4 regions of the Paenibacillus andongensis genome follow, and region 2 is predicted to be linked to each of the others. Evidence: riboswitches for the same ligand, from Rfam matches in the RefSeq annotation. Region 2 holds a riboswitch; each other region holds the start of a gene.
The links. Region 2 has a riboswitch for cyclic di-GMP ahead of NYR53_RS00150 (PilZ domain-containing protein). Riboswitches for the same ligand answer to the same signal wherever they lie in the genome.
Positions count from the first base shown of each region.

Region 1: another riboswitch for cyclic di-GMP. It lies ahead of NYR53_RS21760 (putative bifunctional diguanylate cyclase/phosphodiesterase); the one in region 2 lies ahead of NYR53_RS00150 (PilZ domain-containing protein).
Region 3: another riboswitch for cyclic di-GMP. It lies ahead of NYR53_RS02865 (hypothetical protein); the one in region 2 lies ahead of NYR53_RS00150 (PilZ domain-containing protein).
Region 4: another riboswitch for cyclic di-GMP. It lies ahead of NYR53_RS01120 (transglutaminase domain-containing protein); the one in region 2 lies ahead of NYR53_RS00150 (PilZ domain-containing protein).

Region 1 covers NZ_CP104467.1:4,743,149-4,751,430, reverse strand. The annotation lists gene NYR53_RS21775 (ABC transporter permease) at 1-332, shown strand, start outside; gene NYR53_RS21770 (sulfite exporter TauE/SafE family protein) at 449-1,216, opposite strand; gene NYR53_RS21765 (MFS transporter) at 1,413-2,744, shown strand; gene NYR53_RS21760 (putative bifunctional diguanylate cyclase/phosphodiesterase) at 2,765-4,540, opposite strand; cyclic di-GMP riboswitch class I at 4,603-4,695, opposite strand; gene NYR53_RS21755 (HAD family hydrolase) at 4,892-5,542, shown strand; gene NYR53_RS21750 (GNAT family N-acetyltransferase) at 5,566-6,006, shown strand; gene NYR53_RS21745 (electron transfer flavoprotein subunit beta/FixA family protein) at 6,340-7,176, shown strand; gene NYR53_RS21740 (electron transfer flavoprotein subunit alpha/FixB family protein) at 7,238-8,282, shown strand, end outside.
Region 2 covers NZ_CP104467.1:26,715-34,996, reverse strand. The annotation lists gene spoIIR (stage II sporulation protein R) at 1-188, opposite strand, end outside; gene prmC (peptide chain release factor N(5)-glutamine methyltransferase) at 690-1,574, opposite strand; gene prfA (peptide chain release factor 1) at 1,574-2,650, opposite strand; gene ychF (redox-regulated ATPase YchF) at 2,685-3,785, opposite strand; gene NYR53_RS00150 (PilZ domain-containing protein) at 3,864-4,598, opposite strand; cyclic di-GMP riboswitch class I at 4,701-4,788, opposite strand; gene tadA (tRNA adenosine(34) deaminase TadA) at 5,068-5,505, shown strand; gene NYR53_RS00140 (DUF1697 domain-containing protein) at 5,518-6,063, opposite strand; tRNA gene NYR53_RS00135 (tRNA-Arg) at 6,200-6,273, shown strand; gene NYR53_RS00130 (stalk domain-containing protein) at 6,333-7,175, opposite strand; gene NYR53_RS00125 (MFS transporter) at 7,383-8,282, shown strand, end outside.
Region 3 covers NZ_CP104467.1:613,426-621,707, reverse strand. The annotation lists gene NYR53_RS02895 (ABC transporter permease) at 1-456, opposite strand, end outside; gene NYR53_RS02890 (sugar ABC transporter ATP-binding protein) at 477-1,979, opposite strand; gene NYR53_RS02885 (PspA/IM30 family protein) at 2,171-2,857, opposite strand; gene NYR53_RS02880 (PspC domain-containing protein) at 2,861-3,319, opposite strand; gene NYR53_RS02875 (PspA/IM30 family protein) at 3,322-3,984, opposite strand; gene NYR53_RS02870 (hypothetical protein) at 4,028-4,324, opposite strand; gene NYR53_RS02865 (hypothetical protein) at 4,648-4,890, opposite strand; cyclic di-GMP riboswitch class I at 4,938-5,032, opposite strand; gene NYR53_RS02860 (S-layer homology domain-containing protein) at 5,243-8,282, opposite strand, start outside.
Region 4 covers NZ_CP104467.1:241,443-249,724, forward strand. The annotation lists gene spoIIE (stage II sporulation protein E) at 1-2,270, shown strand, start outside; gene NYR53_RS01115 (response regulator) at 2,530-3,660, shown strand; cyclic di-GMP riboswitch class I at 3,709-3,792, shown strand; gene NYR53_RS01120 (transglutaminase domain-containing protein) at 3,847-4,686, shown strand; gene srtB (class B sortase) at 4,711-5,523, opposite strand; gene NYR53_RS01130 (SdrD B-like domain-containing protein) at 5,608-8,282, opposite strand, start outside.

The DNA of each region.
Region 1 (8,282 bases), 2.9 Mb from region 2:
ATCAAATGAACCGTGAGGTGCAATCGTCACGCGGGGAAATTGAAGCACTGCTTGCTCTCGGATCTTCGGTTAGACAGGCGATTCAGCAATCACTGCAGCGCTCTGTCAAGGCCAGCATGATTCCGACGATTGACGGAATGAAAACAGTTGGACTCGTTCAACTTCCTGGCATGATGACGGGGATGATTATTGCAGGCGCAAATCCTGTGGAGGCGGTTCGTTATCAAATGTTGATTCTGTTTGCTTTCACAGCAGCAGCGGCTATTACAAGTATCATATTGAGCATACTTAGTTATAAATTGTGGTTTACTCGGGAAATGACGCTGAAATAAAGGAGCGGATATTTCCTGGGGAACCGCACAAAACGACATGATGTGAGAGCAGCAAGAAGCGTCCGATTGGTTTACTCGGACGCTTCTTTGTATGGATGAACGGTTGCTGCTGCACTTCATCCTATTAATTTAAGGCCGCTAATTAATACCAGACTTGCAATAATCGTGCGCAGAAAATTGGTCGGTGCCTTGGTGGATAGTATGCTGCCTATAACGACTCCGGGAATGGAACCGATAAGAAGATTGAGGACGAGTGTATAATTCACATTTCCCATACTTGCGTGAAGAATGCCTGCTGTTGTCGCAAGGAAGAAAGCATGAGCGATGTCAGTGCCTACGAGCTGAGCAGGGTTCATACGGAAAAAGTAAAGCATCGCAATCGCATACAGGGAGCCAGATCCAATGGACGTAAGTCCGACAACAAAACCTAGTACAGCACCAATTGTAATCGTTAGTCCTTGCTTCTCGTTCAAAGACTGGAGCTGCCAGCGATTTTCTTTGATCTTGTGGCCGAAGAAAACTTTAAACAAGGTAGCAAACGCTACCAGAATCAAGACATAACCAAGAGCATGCTTGATAATGATCTCCTGATTATGAAAGAACGAATTGAATAATTTAAGAAAAATAACGGCTGCGGTTACACCTGGAATACTACCCATGGCCAGCATTTTAACCAGCTTGAAATCAATCGTTTTCTGCCGCCAATGCTGAATCGTGCCAAAAAGCTTTGTAATCGAATTATAAAGAAGGTCTGTTCCTACGGCAATTGAAGGATTAATACCAATCAGGATCAAAATGGGGGTGAGCAGCGAAGCTCCGCCTACACCAGTCAATCCAACCATAAAACCAACAAATACACCCATAAATAAAACAGTTAAAGTCATGTTGTCATGTCCCCAATCGAATTACCCACTAACCACATTGGATTAATTTTATTATATAGAAAAGCATTATGTAAAGGAAATTTTTAATTTGCTTTGTTAATTGACATCTTCGTACTCTGCACATGCTATTCATCCATACTGGAATCAGTTACAATATGTGGATGTGAAAAAAGTCAGCATGTAGGAGGGGACATCCGTGAGAAATCGAACAACGGTTATGGTGAGTATTGTATTGGCGGTATTGGTGTCGTCTATCGATACCACGATTGCGAATACCACCATGCCGATTATTGTGAAAGAAATTGGCGGCAATGACTTGTACGCATGGGCATTTACCTCTTATATGGTTCTTTCAACTGTATTAGCACCATTAGCAGGCAGATTATCTGACCTATTTGGGCGGAAACGGATTTTTGCAGCGGGTATACTATTGTTTCTTTTTGGATCTGTGCTCTGCGGTCTATCTCAGAACATGCTGCAGCTGATCTTATTCAGAGCGATACAAGGGATTGGTGCAGGGGTGATGATGCCTTTTCCTGCCATCATTGCGGGAGATATTTATCCGGTTGAGCAGCGAGGTAAAGTACAAGCTTATTTCACAGGGATGTGGGGCTTATCTGCCATATTAGCACCTCTACTGGGGACGTTCTTCGTAACCTACCTGAGTTGGCGGTGGATTTTTTTCGTGAATATACCGGTATGTATCGTTTCACTTCTTACCTTACAGCCGTATAAGGAAGTGTATCAACCAAAGAAAGCAGTGGTCGATTATGGCGGAGCAATTTTGTTTGCTTGTGGTATATCCTTTTTGCTGCTTACTACAGCAGTTGAGCATTATAGTTACATGTATGGCGCGCTAGGAGGCCTATGTATGATTGCTTTCTTTTTATATGAAAGGAAGCATCCTGCGCCGTTCGTTCCCTTAAATCTGCTGCGCAATCGCCCGGTGGCCATTATGATTGCAAGCTCATTTCTCAGCTGCGCGGCTCTCTTTGGGGCTTCCAGCTTCATACCTCTCTTCTTGCAAAATCAAGGCTACTCGTTGTTTGTCAGCGGTATTGCACTTCTGAGTACATCCATGGGGTGGATGGCTGTTGCTGTACCAGGTGGAAAATGGGTGCTTCGATATGGCTATAAACGGCTTTTAGTCATAGGTAATATGATACTCGTCATTACAGCCGCCTTATTTTATTTCATTCACGAGGGTACTCCTTTTTGGTACACGTTTAGCGCACTAACAATGCTTGGTCTTGCCTATGGTTTGATCTTCACCATTACTACAATCGGTTCACAGCAGCTTGTAGAAGCGCACCAGAAGGGGATTTCCACTTCACTGCAACTCTTTGCACGGAATATTGGGACAGCGGTCAGCGTAACGATTATGGGGGCAATCCTTACTAAATCCATCATCTTTTATACGGGTATTCATGGTATGTTCGTGTTTGGACTTGTGGCAAGCTTACTTTCATTAGCCATGCCGTTTGCTATTCGTTCAGTGTCCAATCTGAAAAGCCAGAAGGCGAAGTAGTCTACGTCTTCTGGCTTTATTCATAAAGCACCAGCATTTGCATCATGGATAACAAAACTCGTTTCAAATAGCTGGGCAGTAAGTGGAACTGAGAATAAATATCCTTGGATATTTTGACAGCCACATTTCTCTAGAAAAGAGAGCTGTTCATTAGTTTCTACACCTACCGCAAGGACACTCAAGTTTAAACGATGTGACATGGCCATAATAGCTTCAATGATAGAAGATGAGGATGTGGCGGTGGAAATGTCTTGTACAATCGATTTATCAATTTTCAACGTATCGACAGGAGATTTATGTAAATAACTTAATGAAGAATAACCAACTCCAAAATCATTGACAGTGATTTTAACCCCCTCGCGCTTTAAAGCATAAAGCTTTTCCATGATGCTGAGGCTATTATGCATTGATACGCTTTCGGTAATTTCAATTTCTAAGTACTGTGTTTCTAGCTCATTTTGATGCAGAATATCGAGAATCATTGTCACCAAATCTTCTTGATGAAACTGGACAGTAGAGACATTGACTGCAATAGGAACAGGCTCCATCCCCGCAGCTTGCCATTTTTTCATTTGTAAGCAGGCTGTTTGTAAAACCCATTTCCCTATGGCAATAATTTGTCCGGATTCCTCAGCAATTGGAACAAATTCCTTCGGCGAGACGCTTCCTAACTCATGGCTTTCCCACCGTAGTAAAGCTTCTACCCCGATTATTTTTCCGGTAGGAAGATGGAATTTGGGCTGGTACATCAGATAGAGCTCATTATGTTCGATGGCCGTTCGGAGGGATTGTTCACATGTACTTCTCCTCGAAAAAATGACACTCATTTCCTGTTCATAAAACTGATAATGGTTTCCTCCACGTTCTTTGGCCAGATACATCGCTTGATCGGCATTTTTCAGTAAAACCTCCGGATCTTCTCCATCGATCGGATACAATGAGATACCAATACTGGTTGAAACAAAAACATTGCGTCCGTCTATTTGGAAAGGTGCTTCCAATTGCTGAATGATTTTCTCCGCTTGCACTGCTGCTGACATCCTATTTCCGAATGGGTACAGAATCACAAATTCATCGCCGCTGAGTCTAGAGACAATGCTTTGTGAAATTAAGTTTTCCGAGAGAAGTAGGGAGAACTTTTGCAAAACTAGATCTCCTAAGTGATGGCCTAAGGTGTCATTGATGAGTTTAAACCGATTTACATCAAGGAAGAGTAGAGCTAAGCTCTGATTATGTTTTTTGGCATTGCTTAACGCATCTTGGAAAAGCTGGTTGAATTGGTTGCGATTCGGCAAGCCTGTCAGCAAATCAAAGTAGGCTAGCTGATGTATCATTTCCTCGGACTTCTTTTTTTCAGTCAGATCACGTAGATAAGCTGTATAGATATCCTTTCCTTTATACGGAGTGTACGTAATCGTTATTTCCGCCGGAAATACACTGCCGTCCGATCGATATGCTTTTAATTCGATTCGCTTACCGATCATCGTTTCGTCTTTCGCCGTGAATAGCAGATTTAAGAAGGTGGTCTCCTGGCCATCTTTTTCAAAAAGAAAATCGATTAACGTAAGCCCTAGCGCTTCTTCTCGTTCGTAACCAAAGATGGCTTCTGCCGCAGGATTAAATGCAATGATTCTCCCACTTGTATTAAACATCATGATACAATCGATAGCAGACTCTAAAATAGAAGCTTGGAGTGCAGTTTTGTTAGTAAAAGATAAGTAAATAGCAGTTATTGAAATAATGAACGTTAGCAGCATGAGGTAAATAGGAAAATTATCTATTAGCATATGATGCATGAATCGACCTCATTTCGTATAAATAAAAAAGTCCATCCCGAATGAAAGGATGAACTCCTTGACTCGGTAACCTGTCGTCCATAGCATCCCAATTAGGGATGCCTTAGGTCATGGCTTTGCGTCGCATTGTTTCCAATGGTTTGCTTTTGACGATTCTATATATGTAGTTCAAAAGGCACTAGTTAATGATGTATTAAGCCTATATACCAGTTAATACGACTCATTATAATTAGTTAAAAATGACGTGTCTATAGCGGTAATTAGCGAATCATGTCGAATTCTACTAAAAATAATTTATAATACTAATTTCTCAAATTTTCTGTAGTTCTAGAGATGGATAGGTGAGGTTCAATGATGAAATCAAGCCAAGTTCGAGGCATTATTTTTGACATGGATAATACACTGCTGAGGTCTAGAATTAATTTCCAAATGATGAAAAAGCAAGTGGCGGACTACCTTATTGAACATGATCTATTGCCGGTTAGCTTTCCGTTTCAAGAACATACAACATCAACCATGATTGCGTATGTGAAAGCGAAGGGGATGCCTGAAGAGTCCTATACCGAAGTGATGAAAATGGTCGTTGAGCACGAACTAATCGGCATGGAGGGCGCAGGACTGGAGTCCGATGTTTCTGAGCTTTTGAATGTTTTAATGAAGGGTTATGTCCTGGTTATTGTGACAAACAATTCTTATAAGGCAGCGGTTCATGCGCTGGAAACGACTGGAATTCGTCCATACTTTGATTTGGTTATCGGAAGAGAGCAGATGGAAGACATGAAACCATCGCCTTCCGGATACTTAGCTGCAAAGCAGCATTTTCCACAAATTCTTGAGAGCGAATGGATATCCATCGGAGATTCGTGGATAGATGGCAGAGCATCCATAGATGCTGGGATCCCCTTTATCAGCTATGGGCCTAACGGGCACTTGATGGAGGAGAAGGGGATTACCCCTATAGCGAATATTGACAGCTTGCTTAAGTTGTTAGATTATGTGTAGATAATGATTAATGAAAGTAGTGAATGAAGATGTTAGTGAATGTGAAATCTCGACTAAACGAAAACGAAATACAAGAACTGCTTAGTTACAGTGTTTTTCCCGATCCAGAGGCGCTGCAGCCTGTTCTTGAGCGTTATGAAAATGATGCTAATCTGTGGTTATTTGGGTATGAATCCGAAGGTATCATGGTGGGCATCATCGGCTTTGAACTTAGTAATAATCAGGAGATGACGATCACTCATCTTGCCGTTGAACCGGAGAGCAGAGGGGTAGGCTTTGGGCGAGGGATTATCCTTGAAATTATTGAAGATATGAGTCCCATTCGAATCGTGGCTGAAACCGATGAAGAAAGTGTCCAGTTCTATAGAAATATTGGATTCGTTATTCGAAGCTTAGGGGAGAAATATCCCGGTGTAGAGCGTTTCTTATGTACGTATGAGGTAGAAGAAGCGGAAGAAGATTAATAATGTCGGGCCCGCTACTTTAGTGGAACTAGAATTCGTTATTTTTGGAAATTGAAATTGGAAAAAAGGATCTTAGTCGCGACTCGCGGCTCAGATCCTTTTTTTTGTGTTCCGATCAAGATCGGTAAGATTTCATTCGAGCCTTGGACGAAAGTAAGAGTCATGTTAGGAAGCTTTTCGCATATATTGTTGTAGATTATTAACTTTATACAAGTGCTTTGAAAGCGATTTCGATTCGTCATTTTAAGTGACGAAATTCACAATGCTGACAAGCCCAGATCCGTTAGCTGTCGAATGTGCAAGCAAGTTCCTAAGAAATAGGAGGGTGCAGAGATGCTGCATATTGTCGTTTGTATCAAGCAGGTACCTGACTCTAGAGAAATTCGCATTGACCCGAAAAATAATACGTTAATTCGCCAAGGTGTCCCAAGTATCGTGAACTTCTATGATATGCATGGGCTGGAAGAGGCGCTCCGTATTAAAGATGAACAAGGTGCGAGGATTACAGTGGTAACAATGGGGCCGCCACCTGCGGAGAAAGGGTTAAAGGAGTGCATCTCCCTTGGCGCTGACGATGCTGTATTAGTGACGGACCGCGGCTTCGCAGGTGCGGACACGCTGGCGACATCGTACGTTGTTGCCCGAACCATCCGTAAAATTGCCGAAACGTGGGGACCGGTGGACATCGTTTTTTGCGGCAAACAAACGCTGGACGGCGACACGGGGCAGGTTGGGCCTGGCGTCGCATGCCGATTGGATTTGGAACAGCTTACTTATGTAAACAAAGTTGCCAGTGTGGATGAAAAGCGGCGGAAAGTTCGTGTTCATCGGCTATTGGAAGATGGCATTGAAGTCGTTGAGACAAGCATGCCGGTGCTGATCACGGCGCTGAAGGAACTGAATAAGGTGAGACGAGCATCGCTGCCTGGCATGATTCGGGCTGCGCGTTATAAGCCGACGGTTTGGACGACAGCTGATTTCCCGGATCTTGAAAAAGCGAAAATCGGGCTAAAAGGCTCACCCACGATCGTTGCCAAAACATGGGTGCCGGAGGTAAGAGCGGTTAAAACGCATATGATCGCGTTTGATTCGCCAGAGGCAGCGGCTGCTCAGCTAGCTGATCAGCTCATGACGAAGGAGATGCAGACTTTGTTGGACTGGTCTTCGTGACAATAAAGCATGTGCACGACCTAAACTCAGAATCACCGGTACGGGAATGGAGGAAGTCACGATGTCAAATGAACAATCACTAGACCAGCCTGAAGTGTCGATGCCCGATTGGTCGGCTTATCGGGGGGTATTGATCGTTGTGGAGCAGCGAGATGGAGCTGCGAAGAAGGTTTCCTGGCAGCTGCTAGGCGAAGGCAAAAAGCTGGCCGCGAAGCTTGACGCGCCGCTCATGGCGCTCGTCATCGGCGAGGATGTTGCTCACCTCGCCGATGAAGCCGTGCATTACGGCGCGGACAAGGTGTACTTATGCGAAGCACCCGAGCTTCGCACGTACAGGACTCGGCCATACAGCCGAGTCTGCTTGAAGCTGATCGAGGAAGCGAAGCCCGAGATCGTCCTGTTCGGCGCGACAGCGACGGGCCGCGACTTGGCAGGCGCGATAGCGACTCACCTGCCGACGGGGCTGACGGCCGACACGACGCAGCTCGACGTGGAGCCGCCGCCGTCCAGGCTGCTGCTGGCCAGCCGGCCGGCTTTTTCCGAGAAGATGATGGCCACCATCCTCTGTAAGCAGTACCGGCCGCAGATGGCGACGGCGCGGGCCGGGGTGTTTCAGGCGCTGCCGAAGGACGCGACGCGCCAAGGCGAAATCATCGCTATCTCCGCGACGATGCGCGAGGAAGAGATTGCCGCGCAGGTGCTCGACTTTCTGCGCGAAACAGGCAAGCTCAATCTCGAGGATGCCGAGATTATCGTGGCGGGGGGCCGCGGGCTTGGCGGGCCTGATGCTTTCGGGCTGCTCGCCGAGCTAGCGGATGCGCTCGGCGGTGTCGTTGGCGCATCGCGTGCCGCGGTCGATGCGGGCTGGATCGGGCACGAGCACCAGGTTGGTCAAACCGGTGCCACGGTCAGGCCGAAGCTATACTTCGCCATCGGCATTTCCGGTGCTGTCCAGCATACCGTAGGTATGAGCCATGCGGATGTCGTCGTGGCGATTAACAAAGATGAAAAAGCGCCAATCTTTCAATTCGCTCATTATGGAATTGTAGGCGATATGTTCAAAATTGTTCCGGCCATTACGAATGAGATCAAACAGCGCCGAACGT
Region 2 (8,282 bases):
TTCAACGCTTGATCCTGCGGCGAATCGGAGTTTGCTAGAATACGTAAGCGAATAGATTCTTCCGGTATCGTAGGCGAAATAACCGCCGCATTCGTACGATTCGATTCCCAACAAGTTATCATAACAATAAGTGCAAAAGCTACTAATAATAAAGATTTATAAGAATGACGATTAGATCTCTTCACCATGAGGAAAAGCCCCTTTCCCTTCGCTTCTACTAGCCAGTATGGGCAATAAGAGGAGGAGCTAAACCTAGTAATCTATTTAAATTTCTGAAAAATGATAGAGTTGGGTGGGGTGAGATTGTTGGGTGTCGGAAGAGGTGGCGTTCAGGCTAAAGAGGATGGGTTTAGCGGTGAAAATGCTCTTACTAGAACCGATTACCTCGGAAATAGTCTGGTGACTCAATACCTCCGAAACAACCACGGTAGCTTGGATGTATGAGTGAAAAACATCGCTAAAGTGACTCTACTGCTCATAAAAGCAGCTTTAGCGATGGAAAACACTCTTATCAGACCCCTATTACCTCTGAAACAACCTGGTAGCTTGTCTGTAAGAGTGATAAACATCGTTAAAGTGACTCTTCTGCTCTTATAAGCAGCATTAGCGATGGAAAACACTCTTATCAGACCCCAACACCTCAGTACCGTCAAATATATCGCGTTCTTTCCCAACGCTACGAACTCCCTCTAGTCTCGCGAACGGATCGCGATCACGTGGCGATCAATACCCTGGAGATCCGGCACGAATCGGATCTCGTCCCAGTCCGCGGCGGCGCGCAGCATCCCCGCCACAGCCTCCGCCTGCCGTATGCCCACCTCGAACCCGACCACGGTCGGGATTCGCGGCAGCTGCGGCAGCTGCGAGATCATCCGGTGGTACAGGTCGAGTCCCTCGACACCGCCGAACAAAGCTGTGTGCGGCTCAAACAGCCGCACCTCCGGCATCAGCGCCGGCAGGTCGCCATCAGGGATATACGGTGGGTTAGACACCAGTATATCCGGCGCGATCCGGCGCGCAATAAAGGGCTCGAGAAGGTCCCCCTCGAGCCACTCCACCCGCGCAGCCACGCCGTGGCGCTGCGCATTCACTCGAGCCATCTCCAGCGCTGCCGCGGAGATGTCGCTGGCTATCACGCGCCACGCTGGGCGCGCGTGCGCCACCGTCACCGGGATCGCTCCGCTCCCGGTGCCCACATCCGCAAGCAGCGGAGCGCCTTGCGGGAACAGACGCGAGCCCTCGTGGAGCAAAGCTTCCACGAGCAGTTCCGTCTCCGGCCGAGGAATCAGCACGGCCGGGCTAACCGCAAAAGGAAGGCCGAAGAAATCCTGCTCGCCGGTAATATACTGCACCGGCTCACCCGCGGCCTTCCGCTCCACTAGCTGGCGCCACGTCTCCACCAGCTCCACAGGAAACTGTTCCGAGAAACGGAACAGCAGTTCCGTCCGACTGCAGTTGAGCAAGTGCTGCAGCAGCAGTTCCGCACAGGAAGCAGCCTCGGACACACCGAGCTTCCCTAAAAAAGAAGAAGCCTCAACAAAGGCTTCTCTTATACTCTTAGCAGCAATTGGCATCACATTGCCTGCTCTGCATTATCCAAAGCATCGGACTGCGCTGCAATCGTGAGCGCCGAAACGATCTCTGCCATGTCACCATTTAGCACAGTTTCTAAGCGATGCAAAGTCAAGCCAATACGGTGATCGGTAATCCGACTTTGCGGGAAGTTATACGTACGAATCCGCTCGGAACGGTCACCTGTACCCACCTTGCTTTTACGCTCGCCTGCATACTTCGCTTCCTCTTCCTCACGCATTTTATCCGAAATCCGTGCACGTAGTACTCGAAGCGCTTGCTCCTTGTTAGAGTTCTGTGATTTGCCATCCTGACAAGTCGCTACGATCCCTGTAGGCACGTGCGTTACACGCACAGCGGATTTCGTCGTATTAACCGACTGACCGCCCGCTCCACTGGAACAGAACGTATCTACGCGAATATCCGCATCATGAATGACAATCTCTACATCTTCCGCTTCCGGCATTACCACTACCGTCGACGTTGAGGTATGGATACGTCCGCCTGATTCCGTTACCGGAATTCGTTGTACACGGTGCGCCCCACTCTCATACTTCAACTTACTATAAGCGCCTTTACCCGTAATCATGAAAATGATCTCTTTAAACCCGCCCAAATCGTTCACAGAAGCATCGAGAATCTCCGTTCTCCATCCTTGCGCGTCCGCATAGCGCGTATACATCCGATACAAATCGCCCGCGAACAAAGCAGCCTCATCTCCGCCTGCCGCACCGCGAATTTCGACGATTACGTTCTTATCATCATTAGGGTCTTTAGGCATCATGAGCATTCTAAGTTGTTCTTCCAACTTGGCGGATTGCTCGCTAAGCTCTTCAATCTCCATTTTGACCATTTCACGCATTTCGTCGTCCAGCTTTTCGTTCTGCATCACTTTGGCATCGGCCAGCTGTTCGCTCACACTTTTATATTCGTTATAAGCATCATAAGCTTCTTGAAGATCAGATTGCTCTTTCGAGTATTCTCTAAGCTTCTTCGTATCACTCGTTACATCCGGGTCACACAACAGTTCACTTAATTTTTCATAGCGGTCCACAATGGACTGAAGTCGATCCAACATATAGGATCACTCCTTTCTTTACTTTTTTGATGAATTACACATTAAATCTGAAATGCATGACGTCCCCGTCATTTACCACATACTCTTTACCTTCGAGACGCACTTGGCCTTTTTCTTTCGCACCATTCATCGACCCTGCAGCTGCTAAATCATTATAAGAGACGACTTCAGCACGGATAAATCCACGTTCGAAATCGGTATGAATAACACCAGCCGCTTGAGGAGCTTTCGTTCCCTTGCGAATTGTCCATGCTCTTACTTCTTGCACCCCAGCTGTGAAATACGTGTACAAGCCAAGTTTTCTATAAGCTGCTTTAATCAATCTATTCAAGCCGGACTCTTGAAGTCCCAACTCTTCGAGGAACATCGCTTTTTCTTCGTCTTCCAGCTCGGCGATTTCGGATTCAACCTTCGCACTGATCGACACCACTTCGTTGTTTTCGCCCTCAGCAAACTCCTTCACAATTTTCACAAAAGGATTTTCATCTGCTGTTGCTACTTCATCTTCACTCACATTTGCCGCATAAAGCACCGGTTTCATGGTCAATAAATGAAGGTCGCGCACGAGAAGCTTCTCATCATCGCTGAGATCCAGGCTGCGTGCCGGTTTATCTGCATAAAGCGCTTCTTTAATACGCTCCAAACACTCCACTTCAGCCAAAACCTTCTTGTCGCCGCCCTTGAGGTTTTTGCGCGAACGTTCGATCTTCTTTTCTACCGACTCAATATCGGCCAAAATTAATTCAAGATTAATCGTTTCGATATCGCCGATCGGATCCACTTTACCGGAAACGTGGGTAATATTATCATCTTCAAAACAACGAACAACATGCACAATGGCATCCACTTCACGAATGTGTGCCAAAAATTTATTTCCAAGCCCTTCGCCTTTGCTCGCGCCTTTTACCAAACCCGCAATATCAACGAACTCAAAGGCTGTCGGGACAATGCTCTTAGGCACAACAATCTCTACCAGCTTCTGCAATCTCTCGTCTGGTACTTCAACTACCCCAACATTCGGATCGATCGTACAAAACGGATAATTCGCAGATTCTGCCCCCGCCTGTGTAATTGCATTAAACAATGTCGATTTTCCTACGTTCGGTAGACCGACGATACCTGCTTTCAAAGCCATTGTAGTTACAACTCCTTAATTTTCGAAAATCATCCTTCTTATTATATAGCACTTGGAACGCAAAAAAAAGCCTGAAGGCTATTGATTCGCCGCAGACTTTTTTTCTGTCGCTTTTTTAAATTGCGCTTCCCGCTTCTGTACGAAGTAAGTTTCGATCTGATTCGTAAGGATGAAACCCCTTAAAGCATTGGTTTTTTCAGTTGGAATGTCGATATAGCTAGCCCCATAATAGAAACCATTTTCAACCTTTTCTTTTCTTACAATTTCCATCGAACAGGGTATCGTAAAACCCAAATCCAGCTCGACTTCAAGTTGTGAATGCTTTTGAACGATTTTATCAATCATAGCATTATCATTTATGGTAAAACCTAAGCCGTTGATGGATATATTTTTGATTGAAATGCCAAGCGGGTTCTCAAATTGATGTTTATTCCTTTTATTCATATCCTGAAGCCCGAATAAGCGACCTGTATGGGTCACATCCACACGTGGGAATTCCCGTTTTTCTGCGAATTTTTTCCGATTTTCAGGTGGATTAATGACGATGACGGAGCCGAATTCTTTGGCAACAACGGTTGTATTCATCACAAACAAGCCGGATTTGGTATATACCGTCATTTTCGCTTTATCGCCAAGTTGAAAGACATCGTATTCCGGCAATTCAACCTCAATAATGTCTCCGAGTGCATAAGTTAGCACGCCAGTGGCTACGAAATCGTCTTTTCCCAACATTGCCTTACTATCGATTAGTACGTCAGCGTCATATCCCTCCTTGCTTCCGTAATATTTCATGACGTTATATCCGTTGGCCATTATAAGTAACACCTCTCCCTTTACCCAAGTTATTCCCTATATAAAAAGAAACTGCCCCTAATGTAGGAGCAGCCTATTACCTTAATCAATAAAGCATCGATTTTCGGTAACCAGGCTGCCGTAGTTCCATTGGAACCGTAGACCCTCAGCTTTGCGTCCTTGCTTTTCAACAAGTTTGCCATTTTCGAACCTTGCTATCTTATTTCTACCTATCACGTTCTATATGGTCTAAAAGACCTACTAATATCTATCATTATACCTAGCCCAGTTGCTATTATCAATAAAATTCCTTGCATAGCTATTCTATTTGTTGTATGTAATGTAGAAAGATTAAATATCCACAGCTTTTTCAGTTATCCACAAAGCTATCCACAGGTTGTTAACAACGGAATGAATGTTCGATTGTTATGCACATGTGGATAAAAATATAATAGCGAGGTGTCCCCCTGTGGATGAACATATCCCCTGGATGAAAGAAGCGATTCAAGAGGCTCTCAAAGCCGAAGCCATCCGAGAAGTACCGATTGGTGCAGTCGTTGTCCATCAAGGTCAAATCATTGGCCGCGGCTACAATTTGCGTGAAACAACCCTCGATCCTCTCGCTCATGCTGAGATGATCGCCATCAAACAAGCGAGCGAACATCTTGGGGCCTGGCGGCTTTTGGACTGCCAGCTCTACGTCACCCTTGAGCCTTGCCCGATGTGTGCGGGCGCGATTGTGCAATCGCGGATTCCGCAGGTCATCTACGGCACCATTGATCCGAAGGCCGGCTGTGCCGGAACGCTTATGAATTTGCTGCAAGAGGACCGGTTCAATCACCGTGTCGATGTCATTAGCGGCGTCTTGCAAGAAGAGTGTTCGACGATGCTGACCCAATTTTTCCGTAAATTACGCGGCAAAGCTTAAAAATTCCTGCATCTAAATCAGCATCGCCGCTGCCAACTCAGCCAGTTTATTCATCGTATTCCAATTGCGTGTAGTCGCCGTATCCCCAAGCTTCTGGATATTGCTCGCAAGTTTTGAATCCAGAACACTTTGACGAAATAGAAAATAAATCTCTCCCCCGTGAATCTGAAATTCATCCTTGTCGCTTTTTCCATTGGATAGGATATCAGCGGTTTGTTGCGGGGGCATTTCCGTTAGAACAGAAATTTGGATGCTTTCACCTTCTAACAGAGCATCTGCATCGTATGGACAACTCCCTAGGATCAGCTCTAACTCCTCAACTGTGCGCAAAATTACCTTAGGCGATACACCAACGGCTTTGCTGATTTCCTGCTCGATACGCTGGCGCAGCGGTTCCACCGCCTCCTCCTCGGACATGAACAAGACATTGCCGCTTTGCAAATACGTTTGCACCTTAGCAAGTCCCGCCGCTTCCAGCGTCTTCTTCAAATCCGCCATCTTGATTTTGTTCTTTCCTCCTACGTTAATACCACGCAGAAAAACAATGTAAACTTTCATATCGGCATCCTCTTCCTTTGATCTGATATGTCCCTATCCTATTCTGTACTAAAATGTACCTCTCTTGTCGCGAAGAACTTCGACCACCCAAAAGGTTGCACCACGAAAGCCTTCGTGCTATCATAATTCTTGCTAAGCGCCCGTAGCTCAGCAGGATAGAGCAACAGTTTCCTAAACTGTAGGTCGTACGTTCGAATCGTATCGGGCGCGTAACCTTTCACAATGATAACGCCAGGTATCGGTTAATAACCGCTAACCTGGCGTTTTGATTATTGTTCCGGACAATGATTAATTTTTAAAGCTACATTCATACTTTCTTTAAATTTGTTGATATATTGCTCAAACGCTTTGGGATCTGAACTCCCGTTTCCGTTATATGACTCTGCTGCATCCTGCATCTGTTTTGCGTAATTGGTCATAATTTCTCGACAAATAGGTCCTGAAACCGGCGCTGTAGAAGCTGGAGCTTGTGTAGGGACCACTGGTGGAATATTCGGAGTCGACATGTCTGTCGTCTCATTTACCTGCTGGTATCTCCACTTTTTTATATAATCGAACTCTGGTGTTTTGTTCTTCAGAAATTCCTCTGCATCCGTTCGGTTTATTGCAATGAAACCCATTACTTTATTATTAAGCAATTTACTGACAATTAGCATATCCGCGGGTGAATTGGCAACCAGGCTAGATAGAAAGATGATATTATCGTTATCTTTGTTTGAATCATTAGATACGATTAGATCTATTTTCATATATAGACCATATTCATTGGAAATAAGTTGAACATTCTTAGCACTATGCTCTTTGGCTTTCTCGTTAAATGAATGAATATTTGAGGCGAAATCTTTCATTGGATTAGGGATAGCAAGGTCAACGTTATATTTCTCAGAATCCCACGCAACAGAGGCACCGGTTTGTTTCAATAAATAAAGTGGGACTAGGGTACGACCGTCACGTATAGTAGCTGGCACATCTTCTACTTGAAGCTCTTTCGCTCCGAACAAAACGTTAACGATTGGATCACCATTATACTCACCGTGAATACTTGACGCACTGACTACTCCTGTAAAGCAAAGAAACAAAATCATGGTTACAATTATTTTCTTTTTTCTCATAATATTAAGTCCTCTTTTCAAAATATAACGTAATCTCAGGCTTGATAAGTCATTTCGACGTTTGGTAAGGAATCCCTACCTTAGATATTCAAACGCTAACAAACATCCAATCATAGCCTAGCCGCAATCGATGTTCTATAATAAAACGATAGATTTCTTAGTCCTCATTTCAATCCAGAACCTAATCCGAAAGGAGCTCCCTCTTCGATGACGAGCATCAAAGCTTCATCCTCCTATCGCATTCCGCTCTTCTGTATAGTCACCTTGCTGTTCTGGATGTCAATGTATACGAGCGTTCCCATTATGGCTCCTTACGTAGAATTCCTGGGCGGGAACCACCAGTTGGCCGGATGGATTGTCGGTATGTACGGGATCTCCCAAATGCTGTTGCGAATTCCCGTAGGTATCATGTCAGACCGATTTCATAAGAGGAAGTTATTTATTACCTTTGGCCTGCTGTTCACGGCTCTAACAGGGTTAGGACTATGGATCACGCATGATTTCACATGGATCCTTATTCTCCGAGCACTGGCAGGCGCAGCCGCAGCAACCTGGGTTGATTTTACCGTATTATTTACGAGTTACTATAAGCATGAAGATTCAACAAAAGCGATCGGTACGATCTCCTTCTTCAACTCACTTGGGCAGGTTCTAGGTATTCTTGGGGCAGGATGGGCGGCAGATTCCTTCGGCTGGGAGGCCGTCTTCATTTTGGGAGCTGTGCTAGGCTTGATGGGGATGATTGGATCCCTTTTCCTTATAGAAAAAGTCGAGCTCGATGCGCCTAAAATTACGATGCGCGGTATTGGTGACGTTGCGACTGACCGTACGCTGCTGTTCGTATCCTTACTCGCCATCTTGTCGCAAGTTCTCATATTCGCAACTGTTTTCGGATTTACACCTGTTTATGCAACCCAGCTTGGAGCTGATAAATTCTCCTTATCGATGCTTTCCTTATTTGCCAACGTACCGGTAGCGCTAGCTTCCTTATTTGGCGGGCGGCGTTGGGCCGTTCGGTACGGGGAGAAGCGTATGGTTGTAGGGGGCTTTATTCTTATGGGGATATTCACATTTACGATTCCTTTTACACATCACCTTTGGGTGCTG
Region 3 (8,282 bases), 590 kb from region 2:
CCCCGAGATGACGAGTGAAAGTCCTTTGGTCACCATCATCATAGCTAGTGTGGCAATGAAAGGCGGAATTTTCATCTTCGCCACGAGCAGCCCGCTGATGAGACCGCAAATGGCTCCTGTGGCGATGCCCCCGATAATGCCAAGCGGCATCGGTAAATGCCAAGTTGTAATGATGACTCCCGCCATCACCGATGAGAAGGTCATCACCGTTCCGACGGCTAAATCAATCCCCGAGGTGATGATAACGAACGTTGAACCTAGAGCAAGCACACCGATAACGGCTGTTGAAAGCATAATCGCTACGATGTTATCGAATTGAAAAAAATTGCTGGAAGATACCGAGAAGATAATAACTAGCATAATCAAGCTGGCGAAAGCCAGCAGCTTCTGTGCAGCGCCCGTTTGCCCAGACATCGTGGGCACTATTTTTTTACCTACAAGCCATGTTGACATCATGATTCCTCCTAAGACTTATGCTAACTGATTCGCATGGTGGCATATTTCATAATCGCTTCCTGCGTGGCGTCCTGTTGGCGAAGCTCGCCGGTAATGCGCCCTTCACACATGACCATGATGCGGTGGCTCATGCGCAATATTTCAGGCAGTTCCGATGAAATCATAATGATCGATTTCCCCTGCGCAGCGAGCTCATCCAGCAGCTTATAAATCTCCGTCTTCGCGCCAACATCGATCCCTCGTGTGGGCTCATCGAAGATGAGAATGTCGCAATCTCGAAGCAGCCATTTACCGATAACGACCTTCTGTTGATTGCCGCCTGACAGAAATTTGACTTGCTGATGAATGCTTGGTGTCTTGATTTGAAGCGCTTCCACAAAGTGTGAAGCTGACTGATCAATTTTGCCGTCGTGCATCCACCCAAGCAGGCGTCTCGCTTTGCGATAAGAGGCTATGGCGATATTCGTCTTCACATCCATATCCACCATGAGCCCATAGCGTTTACGATCCTCGGATAAATAACCGATGCCATGCTTCACGGCATCATGCGGGGTTTTGAGCTGGACCTTGTGCCCGTGGATGCGTATGTCGCCTGAGTCAATCGCATCTGCTCCGAAAATGGCCCTCGCTACTTCGGTACGACCGGCTCCCATAAGACCCGCGAAGCCAAGAATCTCACCTTTTGCCAAATGAAAGGTGACATCTTTCACAGCAGAACCGCGGTTCAGATTCGTAACCTCGAGTACTCTTGTCTCTGAAGTACCGATGGCGATCTGCTGATTGCTGACATACAGTTCACGACCAACCATCATCGCAATGATCTGATCGATGGACGTATCTTTCGTCTGCACGGTATCGATATAGCGGCCGTCACGCATGACGGTGATGCGATCGGTAATTCGCTTCAACTCTTCCATCCGGTGAGAAATATAGACGATGCCTACCCCCCGCCCGCGCAATTGTTCGATGATCCTAAACAGATCCTCGATTTCCGCATTGGTAAGTGCCGCCGTCGGCTCATCCATGATGAGTACTTCGGATTGAAATGACAACGCCTTGGCGATTTCCACCATTTGCTGCTTGGCGACTGTCAGCTCCGACACCTTCGTGCGCGGATCGAGCTGGAGATTCATTTCGTTCAGCAATTGCTGTGCCTGATCGTTCAACTTCCGATCATCGACGAACAGCTTGATTCCCTTCCTCGGCTCTCGCCCTATAAATATATTTTGGGCTATCGTCAGATCTGGCATTAAATTCAGCTCTTGATGAATCATCGAGATGCCAAGCTGCTGAGCCGCTCTCGTATTGGGGATGTTCACTTCCTTGCCTTTCAAGATGATTCTGCCTTCATCTTTCTGATAGACACCCGTAGCGATTTTCATTAACGTGGATTTTCCGGCGCCGTTCTCGCCAACAAGCGCATGCACTTCACCGGCTGCCAACTCCAGACGACATTGATGGAGGGCGTGCACACCAGGAAAATGCTTCTCAATTCCTTCCATCCGGACCAGAGCTTCACTCATGACCTCACCTCGTGTTTCGTTTTAACATTTCTTTCGTGCTCCTGTGCTAATTCTATCTGTAATCTGCTGGAAAAAGAGTGGATAAATCTCTGCAAAAAAGTTGAAAATCTTATGATTTTGTAAGCCTCTAAGCCCCTGGAAAACACAAAAAAGCCCCTCACAAAAAGGGGCTTCTCACTAAACACCGTTCATTACTCGGCTTCTTTGCTGCTTAATTTCTCTTTCAGCAAATTCAACTGCTCATCAACTTTAGCTTGCTTTGCAACGTCAACAGGTGTATAGCTGCCTACTGAACCTGCTGGTACGTAAGGCTTGCGAGCGATTTCCGCTTCAACTTCCAATTGGATAATTTTCTCTTCCATACGTTGGAAGCCGCGGGATGCGTTGCCGCTTTCGATGACGCCATTGTAGGATACTTGTGCCATTTGTTTTTTGGCTTTAGCCAGTTGAGCGCGGGACACAAGCTCGTTGCGTTTGTTACGCAGTTTGTAGAACTCATCTTTCATTTCGTGCAGCTGCTGTGTTAACTCATCCGCATGCGCTTTGGAAGCAGTATATAGATCAGTGTACTCAACAATTTTATCTTCGTGGTACAATTTTTCTTCGACGGCTTGGCGAGCGATTGCCTCTTGGCCATTTTTGATTGCTGCGGAAGCTTTGGCTTCACGGTCAGCCACGAGACGAACAGACTCTTCCAGACGTTGTTTCAGCTTGCGCTCATTGGCGATTTGTCTAGCAACAGTCACTTCAGCTTGCGCGATTTCTTGCTCCATATCCCGCAAATATTGGTTCAACATAACGATCGGATCCTCAATTTTATCCAATACCTCGTGAATTGATGCTTTTGTCATATCTTTCATTCTTGTAAATACTCCCATGGTTTACACGTCTCCTTTTTTAATATCAATTGGTTGTTGTTCGAAGCGAGCGACTTTGGCTCTCAGTTCTTCTACTTCTCTTTGCAGAGCTTTCTTTTCAATGTCTTTCATCATCTCGTCGATGTTGTTTACTTTCCCTGCGTCGTACGGAGTATTGTACCCTGTATGTTGTGGCGCATGGTTAGGGTGGGGGGGCTTGTGAGCGTTCCAAGCACCGCCATTATAGCCTTGACGGCCATATGAGCCAGCATAAGGATCAAATGGAGGCTGATCGTACCCAGGTTCCTTCGGAATAACAAGTGCAGCTACAAAGTAGATGAAAATGACCGTTCCTCCGGTGAAAATTGTGGTAATCACCACTAACAAACGTAATAGCGTTGCATCTACATTCATGGCCTCGGCGAGTCCGCCGCATAGACCAGTAACCTTCTTATCTCTTCGTGAGCGATAAAGTTTGCTCATGATTACTTGGCTCCCTCCTGCTGCAGTCTGTTTCTCAGAGCTTCCATTTCAGCATCTACGGCCGAGTTGCCCCCGCTATAGTAACTTTCGCGCCCCATTCGTCTTACATCGCGAAGCGTTCTTGCATGGAGCTCCATATCGGAAACGCGCTCTTCCAAGCGACCGAACATCCGTGGTGTCGCATCCTGCGCCACACTGCTGCGAGCATGCAATCTTTGCTGCAACCTTGCGGACTCCATTCGCGCTAAGTAGTAGCTGCGTTTGTCTGCCACTTCTTTGTAATCAGCTTTGAGCTGCTGCAGCTCTTCATCCAAATCAAGGATGGACTGCTTCGCTTGATCGTACAACTCATGATACTGCTCGCTTTTCTCTTCGGCTTGCAGCTTCTCTTGAAGCACGATCCTTGCCATATGTTCTTCGCCGGCCTTCAGAGCAAGCAACGCTTGATGCTCGCGCTTCTCTTTGGTTTCCAGCGCCGTCAGATATTGCTGCCGGAGTGAAGCTGCGTGGCTTACGCATTGTTGATACAGTCTCTCGGACTGTTGAAGCTGCTCACGCTGCGCTGCTAAGTACTGGTCAATCAAGCGGACCGGATCTTCCGATCGCTCCAGATGTTCATTCAGTGTCGCTACGGTAATGTCTCTCATTCGCCTAAGTAGGCTCATCTCTCATACCACCTTTTTCACTCTCTGTATTCGTTTCATTGCCTTACACCGTTCTTCTTGTCAACATCGAAATTCCGTAACCGATCAACCCAATCGCCAGTAGAATGATGATCCAACCAGCTAATTTACCAATCAGGATGATACCGCCAAGCCCTGCAATAATCCAACCGATTTTGCTGCCGTTCTGTATACCTACATAACCAAGGCCGACCATTCCTATTGGAATCAAGTATCCCATCACCGAGCCAATAAATGGTCCCATGTGAATGCCTAGCTTATTTAACAGAATCAGTGCACCGAATGCGATTAGCAGAGCGGCTAAGCCTGTATTTCTTTTCATCGTTTCGTCACCGCCTTTCGTTGTTTGCTGTGTTGTTTGCTGTGCTCTTGTTCATGTCTTTATTTTAGGTAAAAACGAAGCTTTCCAAAACGGACTAACGACGGTATTTGTTCCTAGACCTTAGTCGGGGCGCGTCTAAGACCTGTGATAGAGCGCGATGAATACGACAGTCTTTACTTAGCAAGCTTGGTAACCCAGGGGGTAATATTCTGAGCCAGGCATTTGTGAACGTGTTATGGGACAGAATAAAAAAACTACCAAGCGAGGTCGCAAGGTAGCTGATCATTTATTTACATCATGCATTTAATGAAAGTACAACACTATTATGAAGCAAAAAAAGTTCTATCCGGAAAGCCCTCTCCCTCCGTATAACATCTTGCAATAGCCGAAGCAGCCCTCATGAACATATGGTCTTTGGTAGTACCCGGGATTCTCTCTATCTGCCGAAACTCTTCATTAACTAGATTAAATTCAATTTCACCCATACTTTCTTCTGTTGGACCAAATTTATAAATAACCTTCTCGGCATCGTCGAACACTTTAATCAACATCAGATATGTTGCCATTTTTCGCCCCTCCCTTCCTTTTTTGGCAATAAAAAAACAAGCCTCTAAAGAGTAACCCGGCTATCATCCCAAGAGATTTGACTCATGGCTTAGACCCGTGGCTTTGCGTCTCCACCTTTCGATGGATTTGCCTTTGTTCATTATTGCTTGATATTAGGTGTGTTTCAGTGATTATTTCTAGTTGTAAAGTACTATCTATTTTCCATGGTATTCCATTAAATAATGAAATTCAACATATTTCTACAAAAAAGAAGGACTTTGCACGCAAAGTGTGTGATTTCATACAAAAAAGGCCAACCAGAGTACTGGTTGACCTAAGAGAACTACATATCTCTCACGGGTCATTATTATTTTACTTCTGTATAGACAATAACGCACCATTTACATAATAATACAGCATTCTATTCTGATCAAAGAAGATTTCTGTTGCTGTCCCCAGCGCCAAAGAATCAACCTTCTGATAGGTCGCCGCACTGTATATCCCATTTTTACCAACCAGCAGCTCTCCATTAGCACTCGCTGCATAAATCGGTTCTGGCAATGTACTGATTACCTGCGCAACATTATTGAGATCAAGGACCTTATTCTTTACGACCAGTTTCCCTTGATTTTCCAACAATAGAACCGGAGTATCCAAGGGATCTCTCAAGAAGTTCGGGTAACTTAGGCTGGATTCGCCTGATTTGGTTACGCTATTGCCACTAACGGAATATGCCAATACGTTGGAGCCGGCATTTCCTGCATTCCAGCCAGACTGATACCATGTAAAGAATGTGCTCTTTTTGCTGGAGAAAGCCAGATCGCCAACCCCTTTGATCACAGTTCCGTAGTTTACGGCTGCAAAGGAAGTCGAATTGAACGCCAGCAGCGTCGGCTCCCAATCACCCATCACAACATACAGAATCCCGTTTTTATGGTAGATATGTCTATGAGCGATGTCACCGGAATCAACAGTTGACGTGTAAGTCAAGTGCCTTAAAATTTGTAAATCAGTTATGCGCACTTCCGTTATGAGATTATTTAGATCATCATTCACGATAAAGAGACTTGAACCGTCTTCCGATATAGTAAGTCCGGCAGGACGATATGGAAGCTTGACTGTTTTTACAATCGTCTGTGATTGAAGATCAACCACATATAGATTGCGGAACGCTTCGTCGATGGCATAAGCTTTCTTATTTGCGGAATCGTAAGCAATGTCGACAACTCTGCCGTCCAACTGGACACCAGGCACCGCAATAGGGGCAATCGCTTCGATTGAATTCTTTTCTACAATTTCGACGATATTCTTTCCGTCTAGCGTAGATACAGAAATCAATCGATTGGTACCATTAAATACATTCTTGGCTGTACCGTCCAAGTGATAGAGCCCGCTTTTATTAAAATTGGTGTAATCATAGACTTGTATCGCATTGTTCTTCGCTGTGTAAAAAATGTTTTTTGACAGATCAAAGGTAATACCGTCATATGCTTGTCCAAGTCCGTATACAAATTTCATATCGTCGTACTTATTGCTTGTTGCCATAAATACGTTGCCGGAACCGTTAAAGATGTAGGCACCGTCCGGAGAAATGGTGAAATTCGTCGACATTGCATAATCGCCATGGTACGGAGAATCGTAACCGCCTGGCTCGACGTATTGTCCGTTCGTTACGTTATACGCTCCAAGGTCTCTCGGTGACGTATCCGTTGTGATCGTATAGAGCTTATTCCCTAAAGGATGCGTTTGGATATAACTCTGTTGGCGAATATCGCTTGAACCCACCTCCGCAAAGGTCTTCAAATCATATGACTTAATCTTCGTCCACTGCCCTGAACCAGATGACACGTAGAGATAACCGGAAACGACTGCGACATCAAAGGGGTCAATCGCAATATTATGTGTTCCTTCAAGCGTAAGGGTAGCCGCATTCACAACCGCAATTGCGCCTTGTTGCTGTGCAATATACGTATAGGAAGAATGTTCCGCTTTTAGCAAGGAAACGTAGATTTTACCGTCTGCATATGTGAGACTCTCCGGTGCTAGGTCAAACGCAATGGAGGTTTTATCACCTGTTTCGTAATTGACGCGATAAAGCTTTTTGTTCGTTTTATCTGTGATATAGAGAATTGGCTCCGATGGATGTTTCAACGTATTCGTGATCTCAAAATCCAGAGCTATGTGTGCATTATAATAAGTTGTAGCAAAAGCAATGCTGCTTGGTCTGGATTCCACGCCAATTCTATCCATTGCTGATGTAACGACATAATATCGTGTCGTATGTGGAAGATTCGTGCTATCGACATAGGTCGTTCCGGTTACCGTAATCGGTTTACCATTTTGATCCTCCAAGGGAACAAACTTGCCAGTAGCAGTTGCGCTGTAATAAATATGGTACTGGTCCGCATTCGCAACTGGGTTCCATTGCAAAGCGATCTCCCTATTCGATACTGTGGATGCTTTTAGACCAGTTGGAGACTCAAGTTGATCATAAATCCCATCAAGTTCCCAATCACTTCCGTTCCATGTTGCAAAAACAAGATACTGACTTCCGTAAACGAGCGTAATCCTATCCCCTGCAGCGAGCGGCACCGCCTGTTCTGTCAGCTGATTACCTAGATCATGGACAGCGTAACTGCCATTGATTTGATAAGAAATCATCTCGTTGCCAACATAATAAACCTGAGCATACACGCTTTCGTTAACAGTAATGCTGGATAACAGAACCCCGGAATAATGCTTTGTTGAATTTCGTTTGGTTACGTCATACGGAGCTGGAGAAACCGATCCGCCTATAATGCTGTAGATTCCTACGTCTTCTACCGTCCCACTATATTCGGTCTGGTATGTATCCTGTGTAACCGTGTTTGAAACGTCCCATTGAACCGTCGAATAATCTGCCATGGCTGGGTACAGTGTGTATACCTTGTTTTGTATGATAAAAGCAGCATTAATATCCTCTACATTTCCCGGCTCAGTATCCGGTTCTCCACCTGTCGGCTTCCCAGGAGGTACACCTCCTCCCGGGCTGTCCTCATTCGGAACAGGAGATATGTTCGTTGATCCAGGTGTAGTAACCGGAGAGTTTCCTGTAACTTCCTTACCGCCAATTACGACGAGTTTTACCAGATCGCCAAGTGTATATTTCTTTACAATTTGCTCAAAGCTTACGCCTTCCACCTTAATCACCGCATTAAGTATCGAGCCTTCTCCCGTCACTTTCGCGGCTGATTGTAAAATGATCTGCTCCAATATGGCATTGCCCAGCATCTTGATTCCTGAGCCTTCCGAACCTGCTTGCGTTTCAAGCAAGGTGACAACGGATTGACTGGAAACCTCGACAGTTACCGTCGACTTCAGGTCAACTTTCACAAATGTACCTACTAACTGAACGACATCATTCACAGTCGTT
Region 4 (8,282 bases), 210 kb from region 2:
ATTTTACAAGGAGAGATATTTTACACTGGGTAGGTGTTGCCGCATTTGCCGGAAGCTTACTTTCACTAAGTTCGAATACAGGTTATCTAGTTACGGAAATCATCGTGTTCTTGCTCATCCAAAAAGCTTTAGAGAAATTTGAGCGCTCCGACCTTTCATTAGCACCATTGTTAGTATTCAGCTCGACCTTGCTGGTTCAGCTCTTTGCGGAGCTGGTAGTCTCGAACCTAACTTGGTATACACTCATGATGGTCTCCGTTGAGGCACTGCTAAGTCTAGTGTTGACTCTAATTTTTATTCAAGCTATACCTGTATTTACGCTTACGCGAAAGAACTACCATTTGAAACATGAAGAAATTATTTGTCTGATTATCTTATTGGCTTCTGTGATGACAGGGACGGTAAGCTGGGTTGTTGGTCCAATTACTGTAGAGCATGTGCTGTCCCGGTATCTAATTCTATTATTTGCGCTGGTGGGAGGAGCGCCTTTCGGAGCTTCGGTAGGTGTCATTACAGGATTAATCCTAAGTCTTGCGAATAGCAATGCGGTTTATCAAATGAGTTTACTCGCTTTCTCGGGGATGTTAGCAGGGCTTCTCAGGGATGGTAATCGATTAGCTGTTGCTTTCGGAATGCTGCTTGGGTCATCGATACTTGCTTTCTATATGGGAACGGGGACTGATGTGATCAACTCCACATGGGAGTCGCTTGCAGCTGTTGCACTCTTCCTGTTGACACCTAGGAGTCTGATTCTGATTCTTGCCAAATATGTGCCCGGCACGCAGGAAAATCTGAAATCCCAACAGGACTATGCGAAGCGGGTTCGCGATGTTACAGCAGGACGTGTGGAACAGTTCTCTGAAGTGTTCCGCCAGCTGGCGCGCAGTTTTAAGCAGTTGACGACCGATGATGCGGTGAGCCGAAAGGAGGAGGAAGTTGGACATTTCATGAATGCGGTTGCGCAGAAGGCTTGTGATTCCTGCTGGAAGAAGAGCCAGTGCTGGGATCAAAAGTTTTATCAAACCTATACGTATATGACCGATATGATGACCCAAATTGAGATGAAGGAGAATATGACGAAGAAGAATATTCCACCGGAATGGAGGAAGGTATGTATTCGCACGGATCAAGTGCTGGATGTGATGAAGCAGCAGTATGGCTTGTACAAGAATGATTTGCATTGGAAAAAGCAGATTATGGATAGCCGGCATCTCGTAGCTGATCAGCTTTCGGGTGTGTCCCAAGTGATGGAGGACTTGGCCAAGGAGATTAAACGGGAAGGACAGGAGCTGTTCCTTCAAGAAGAACAAATTCGTAATGCCCTGGAGGAGCTGGGCTTATCCATCCATACCATTGACATCATTTCCTTGGATGAAGGAAATATCGAGATTGAGATCATTCATCAATACACGAAGGGCTTCGATGAATGCCGGAAAATCATTGCGCCGCTCTTGAGTGAAATAATCGGCGAGAACGTCGCCGTCATGCGTGAGGAGATGCATTCGCGCGGCGAGGGTTACAGCACGGTCGTATTCGGCTCCGCCAAGGAATACGAGGTTGAGACCGGGGTCGCCGGCGCAGCCAAAGGGGGCGACCTCTTCTCAGGCGACAGCTTCTCCACGGTGGAGCTGGGCAATGGCAAGTATGCCGTGGCGCTTAGCGACGGCATGGGCAACGGCGAGCGCGCGCGTGCGGAGAGCCAGACGGCTCTGAGCATCCTGCAGCAGCTGCTGCAGTCAGGCATGGACGAGAAGCTGGCGATCAAGTCGCTGAACTCGGTGTTGATGCTGCGCTCTTCGGACGAGATGTACGCGACCGTAGATATGGCCTTGATCGACATGTACAGCGCGAACACAACGTTCATGAAGATTGGTTCCACCCCCAGCTTCATTAAGCGCGGGACGGAAGTGATTTCGATATCGGCTAATAATCTGCCGGTCGGTATCCTGAGCGAGATTGATGTTGATCTAGTCTCGATTCCGCTCCAATCGGGTGATATCCTTGTCATGATGACAGACGGTATCTACGATGCACCGGGACATGCAGTAAACAAAGAGATGTGGATGAAACGGATGATTCAGGAAATTGATACGACGATGCCGCAGGATTTTGCGGACTGTTTATTAGAAAGGATTTTCCGCCACCATCATGGCGAAATTCAAGATGATATGACCGTCGTTGTGGCGCGAGTTGAGAAGAGGCAGCCAGAGTGGGCCACATTCCGCTGGCCAGGAATTACGCGAATGGAGCGTCCTAAGACGGTTAGTTAATGGAGATATAGAAGCCATAACAGCTCATTTGCTGTTATGGCTTTTTATGACGATTTGGTCAACATCTTCAAGTTAGCTTACTATTTTCCGATATATAGCATATCTGGATTCCGCCTATTGTTGCAAATGCCGTTCGGATGGTATTGTGCTAAATAGTCATAGACGGATCAACTATTTATACGGAGAAGGCTTACATATAGAGAGCACACCGAGCTTAGTAACTTAGATATCGATTCGGATGTCGAGAAGAGGTGATGAGTTGAGAGTTTTATTGGTTGATGATGAACCTCTAGCATTAAGAAATATGGAGAAACTGCTAGGCAATCATGAAGATATTGAAGTTGTTTCCGCTTTAGTGGATCCCAGAGAAGCATTGATCATGGCCCAGCAAGAGCAAGTGGATGCTATCTTCCTGGACTTAGAAATGCCAGAGATTGGTGGCATGGAACTAGCTGAACAGTTATATACACTGCTGCCTGACGTGCGGATCGTTTTTGTGACCGCGTTTCACCAGTATGCTGTGGAGGCTTTTGAACTGAATGCGCTGGACTATCTGCTAAAACCTGTATTTGCTGGCCGTTTGAACAAAACGCTAGATAGGCTGCGCAAAATAATTGTCCCTGGGCATTCCCATAAGATAATAATGAATGCTGTGCAGATCTGCTGTTTCCAATCCCTTCACTGGATCAATGGTGATGAAGGGATACGTTCCTTCTCATGGCGGACAAGCAAGACACAAGAATTGTTTACATTCCTGCTTCATCAACGTCGAGGACCGGTCGTTCGCAAGGAGTTTCTCATGGAACTGCTATGGCCTGATCTGGATCCGAACCGCGCTGCTGTGCTGCTACATACGACTGTATATCAAATTCGAAAGATGCTTAAAGATCTAGGACTAACTATTCAAGTAATCTACGAAAAAGAGGGTTACCGTTTAGAACTCGACAATATTCTTGTGGATGTTGATGGATGGGAACAAGAGCTTCAACAAGCGCCTGAGATGAATTTGTCTACCGTGGGTACCTACAAAAATTTGCTTGCTATTTACAAAGGAGACTATTTGGCCGAATTGGAGTTTCAATGGGCGGAAGCCGAGCGGGAACGCTTGCGGCTCATTAGGTGGAAGTATCTTCGAAGATTTGCAAATTTCTGCCTGGATCAAGGGCTTTTAACGGAAGCTGGAGACATGTTTCAGCAGATGAGAGATCATTATCCACTCGTCGAAGACGGCTATTTTGGTCTCATGCGGGTGCATCTTATGCTTAGCAATTTTGCCGAAATTAAACAGCAGTTTGAGATGCTGCGCAATCGTCTTGATGAGGAGCTTGCTATATCCCCGAGTTCATCTATCACGCAATGGTTTAACGAGACTTTTAAAACAAATAATTAAATTGACTTCAATGGTAGATATGATATGATACGCATATATTCTAGTAACTTTTGAAAAAGGCAAACCTGTCGAAAGGCAGGGACGCAAAGCCACGAGTCTAAAGCACTTTGCTATGATCGTCGGGCCGCCAGGAGGTAGCATAAGCATTCTATCCTCTTTTGGCTTCATTACAAAGGAGGTTTTTTTGTGTATTCAAAATTTAGAATGGCTATCGCCCTATTGACCATGGTCCTGTTTCTTGTAACAACAAATGTAAATGCTGAAACGGCATATGCGAGTTCCTCTAATTTACAAGCTGGTAATTTGACAGAATTAGAAGAAACGCTCCAAAGTGAGCTCGCCAAAAAGCCGGAATCCATTATCATTACTTATACATCCAGGGAGTCGAAAGACTCGGCTAGTTACATTCAAGGTATTAAGAATGCTATATCTCATACGCAATCAAGTTTAGAAGAGGAATTGTTTTGGAACATGAAGAGCCTTTCATACAAAATGAAGGGGAGTATTGGCAACATCACAATCACGTTAAAGCCCGAATACCTTACGACCATTGAACAGGATAATTTCGTAAATAAGGAAATCGATCGTATTCTGGGTGAAATCCTGACAACTGAGATGACCCCATTTGAAAAGGAAGCGGCGATTCACGATTATGTGGTTTCGCATACCTCTTATGAGGATTTAGATGAAATTGGACATACAGCCTATTCGGCACTGTACAACAAAAAAGCCGTATGCCAAGGCTACGCTATCTTAACGAATTTGCTTCTCAAAAAAGTCGGCATTGACAGTAAACTAGTAGTAGGGTATTTAAATGACGATCCTGCACAGTCACACATGTGGAATGTAGTGAACATTGAGGATAACTGGCATATGTTGGATACCGTATTCGATGATCCTGCGCCCGATAAACCAGGAGTTCAGTCAACGGACTACTTCAACATAACAAATGAATCTCTCCTGAGCTTGGGTCATACATGGGTGGAAAGTGACTATCCAGTCGCAGATAAGCTTTATATAAAATAAGTAAAAGGGACCTGTCCAGGGTCCCTATTTTTTCATGGCATGGATAACTAAACGGGTGTCATCTGTTTCATTACTGCATGTCACCAGTGTGAGAATTTCATCTTCTTTTCGCGGAATGACAGTAGTCTGATACAATGATTTTTTACGATATTGGTCTAACGCTTGGAGAAATGCTTGATCGTTTTCATAGGAGAGATCGACCGTATACTTACTGGCATCAATGGTATAAACCGAAAAGATTTCCCAGGCTGTTTTCCTTTCGGGTGTTTCTAAAAGAATGTCGCGATGTGCCAAATAAAAATCTTTGTTTTTATAATTTTGAAGGCTTCCAAACATAGAACCATCTATCATGTTATGCCCATAAATGATTGTATTTCGCTGTTGCTGGCTGATGTCCACGCGATAGTCCATAAATATACTGCCGTAAATTGATTTTTTGCCTGCCGCGTCTGTTTTTAAATAGTAATCATTGTCCTTATGTTGTACGACCGGATAATCGACACTAGTACCTTCAATATGAAGCCAGCTAATGATTTCTTTGTTGATGGCAAGTAAACTACTCCAATTTATCCGATCGGGAGGAATACTAGCTGCGGGGCTCGGGTCTTCTTTCATTTGGCCATACCCAGGATCGGAATTGATTGGCTGAGACAGATAAGTGGTACTGGTTTGGTGAAAACTTGCAAGTTGACTTTTTAGCTGCTGGGCTTGCTTGCTTTCAACATGCTGCGTATAGAGGTCTATGGCTAAAAGGGTGATTCCTCCTACGATGAATAATGAGGCTGCCCAATAGATAATTCGGTATTTTTTTGGCGTGACTGAAAATCTTGCCATCATTATTTCCCTCCTTCCTACGACTATAGTAGCATGATTGTACATTGATAAAGAAGCAGGGGCAGCATGGCGCCGCCCCTGTTCGTATTACTTGTATTTACGCTGCAGCCAACGTGTTGCTCCGAGTGCGCCTAGTCCAGCAAGAACCATTGCTAGCCCAGTTAGATAGTAATTACTGTGAGCATCTTGGCCCGTTTTTGGAACTAGGGATGTAGAGCCTTTTTTGGTGCCCTTAGGAAGGACACTTACCTGAATTTTTTGATAATCAATATCGCCATTATCATTCTTAACTCCGATAGTGAAGGAGTCGTCTCCGTTAAATCCTTCTTTTGGTGTATAGACCCATTTACCGTCATCTGTCAATTCCACGGTTCCGTTCTCAGGCTGGTCTTCAACGGTCACCTGATTAGGGATTTTCTCACCTTCGGAATTCGGTGCTGCGTTCGGGATTTCACCAGTTACTGGTGTATTCTCATCCGTGACAACAGGTTGCTCCGGAACTGGCGTAGGTGTAGGTCCTGGAGTTGGCGCAGGTGTTGGTGTACCTGGCGTAGGTACAGGTGGTGTTGTTGTCCCAGGAGTAGTTCCAGGCGATGGCGCTGGTGTAGGTCCTGGAGTTGGTGCAGGTGTAACAGGTGGTTCTGTTACTGGCGGTATATAGCCGCCACCGCCGCCGCTATTTCGGTACTCATAGATTCCTGCATCAACGGTTCGATTATCCTCACCTGACTGTAAAACAATGCTATCCGTAATACCAGCATTATATACATTGGAATCAACAGCAGGATCTGAACCTACCTTCTTAGATGTAAAGCTATATCCGCTAACGGATGCGAAGCTAACAATGTAAGAACCTGGCTCTAGGTTTTCGAAGAGATAGTTGCCGTTCGTATCCGTAGTTGTTGTTAGGATAGCAGTTGTCGGAGCGTCGGAGCGATACAGTTTGACTGTAACGTTGGGATACCCGACTTCACCTGCGTCCTGGATGCCGTTTGTATTGGCATCGACGAACAACTTGTCGCCAAGTGTGGCGAGCTTATAGAAGCCAGCGTCTACCGTCAAATCATTAATACTTGTAAGCAATGATACATCATGACTGAATCCAGTCGATAGGTCTCTATCCGAGTCTTTACTATCATCACTTCCAGCATTGGCTGGACTCTCCTTGAACCCATTCGGTTTAAGGAATTTCACTTTATAGTTGCCTGTTAGAAGTAGGTTAGTAAAGAGGTAGAGTCCTCCAGCATTGGTGGTTTTGGTAGCAAGATGAGCGTTCGTATTTGCATCGTACAACTCCACCGTTACACCCGATATGCCGGGTTCCCCAGCATCCTGCAAGCCGTTTGCATTCAAATCATCCCAGACGATGTCTCCTAGAGAACCATTCGTTAGTAGATAAAGTCCTGCATCCAATGTCGTATTATTATCACCTGAGGACAACGTGACGCTAGCTGTTTTTCCTGTAGCTGGCTCAGCATCAGAATCGAGTGTATCATCACTGCCTTGATCCTTGGGTGTAATACCATAACCGGCCGGCGTAATAAATTCAACGAAATAGCTGCCTGGATCCAGATTTGTAAATTGATAGATCCCTGTAACATCAGTAAATGTTGAATCAAATACTGTAGTTGGATTCGAAGTCTTGTACAGGTTAACTTTGATGCCTGGTACCGGTGCTTCTCCTATGTCTTGTAGGCCATTCTTGTTAGCATCAAGGAAGACTTTATCCCCAAGTTTGGCTGGATTGAATAAACCGGTATCAAAGGTATAATCACGTCCGCCATCATTGAGCGTAATGTTGTTAATACTTGCATCGGCATCCGTTCGGCTAGTAAAGATCGCATCGCTATCTTTTGCATCGTCTGCTCCCTGATTGGATGGAGAGAAGAAATCATAACCATTTGGGTGGGTAAATTTGACTACATAGCTGCCTGGAAGAAGGCTAGAGAAATTATAAATACCGCTTCCGTTGGTCGTTGTAGTAGTCAAAGCTGTTGAAAGGTTGCTTGCGTTATAAAGCTTAACCGTTACTCCTGAGATTCCGGGCTCACCTGCATCCTGAATGCCATTCGCATTTTTGTCGTGCCAGACCAGGTCGCCTATCTCGCCTAAGTAAAAACCTGCATCCACGGTTAGGTCATTTTCGCCTGAGCTCAATACCACGGTGTGGCTTAATTCCGTCACTTCATCCCGGTCAGAGTCAAGGGCGTCATCGCCGCTTTGATCATTCAGCGAGGATTTGTAACCGGTTGGTTTAATGAACTTTACGCGATAATTGCCTGGGTCTAGACCCGGGAAGCTATATTTACCATTGATATCGGTAGTAGCAGTACTTAAAGAAGTCGTGAGGTCAGCTGCGTTATAGAGTTTAACCGTTACACCTGCTAAGCCAGGTTCTCCTGCATCCTGCTGGCCATCGGCATCCTTATCTAACCAAACAAAATCTCCAATCGATCCTTTGGTATAGATACCAGCGTCAAGTGTCATATCGGTCTCTTGATTCCCAAGGTTTGTTGTGACCCGATATGTTCTGGTTGGAGTGTCAAATAGAGTGAAATCACTGTCTTTGGCGTCATCCGAACCTGCATCATGAGGTGAGAGGAAGTAACCAGCCGGCATAACGAATTCTACTGTGTAATCATCTGCTTGAAGATTAGGGAATTCATAATAACCATGTTTATTCGTACCATGCTCATCACCAGTTCTAGTGTAGGATATTGGGTGTGTAAGATCAGAATTTTTGTAAAGATTCACAAGAATCC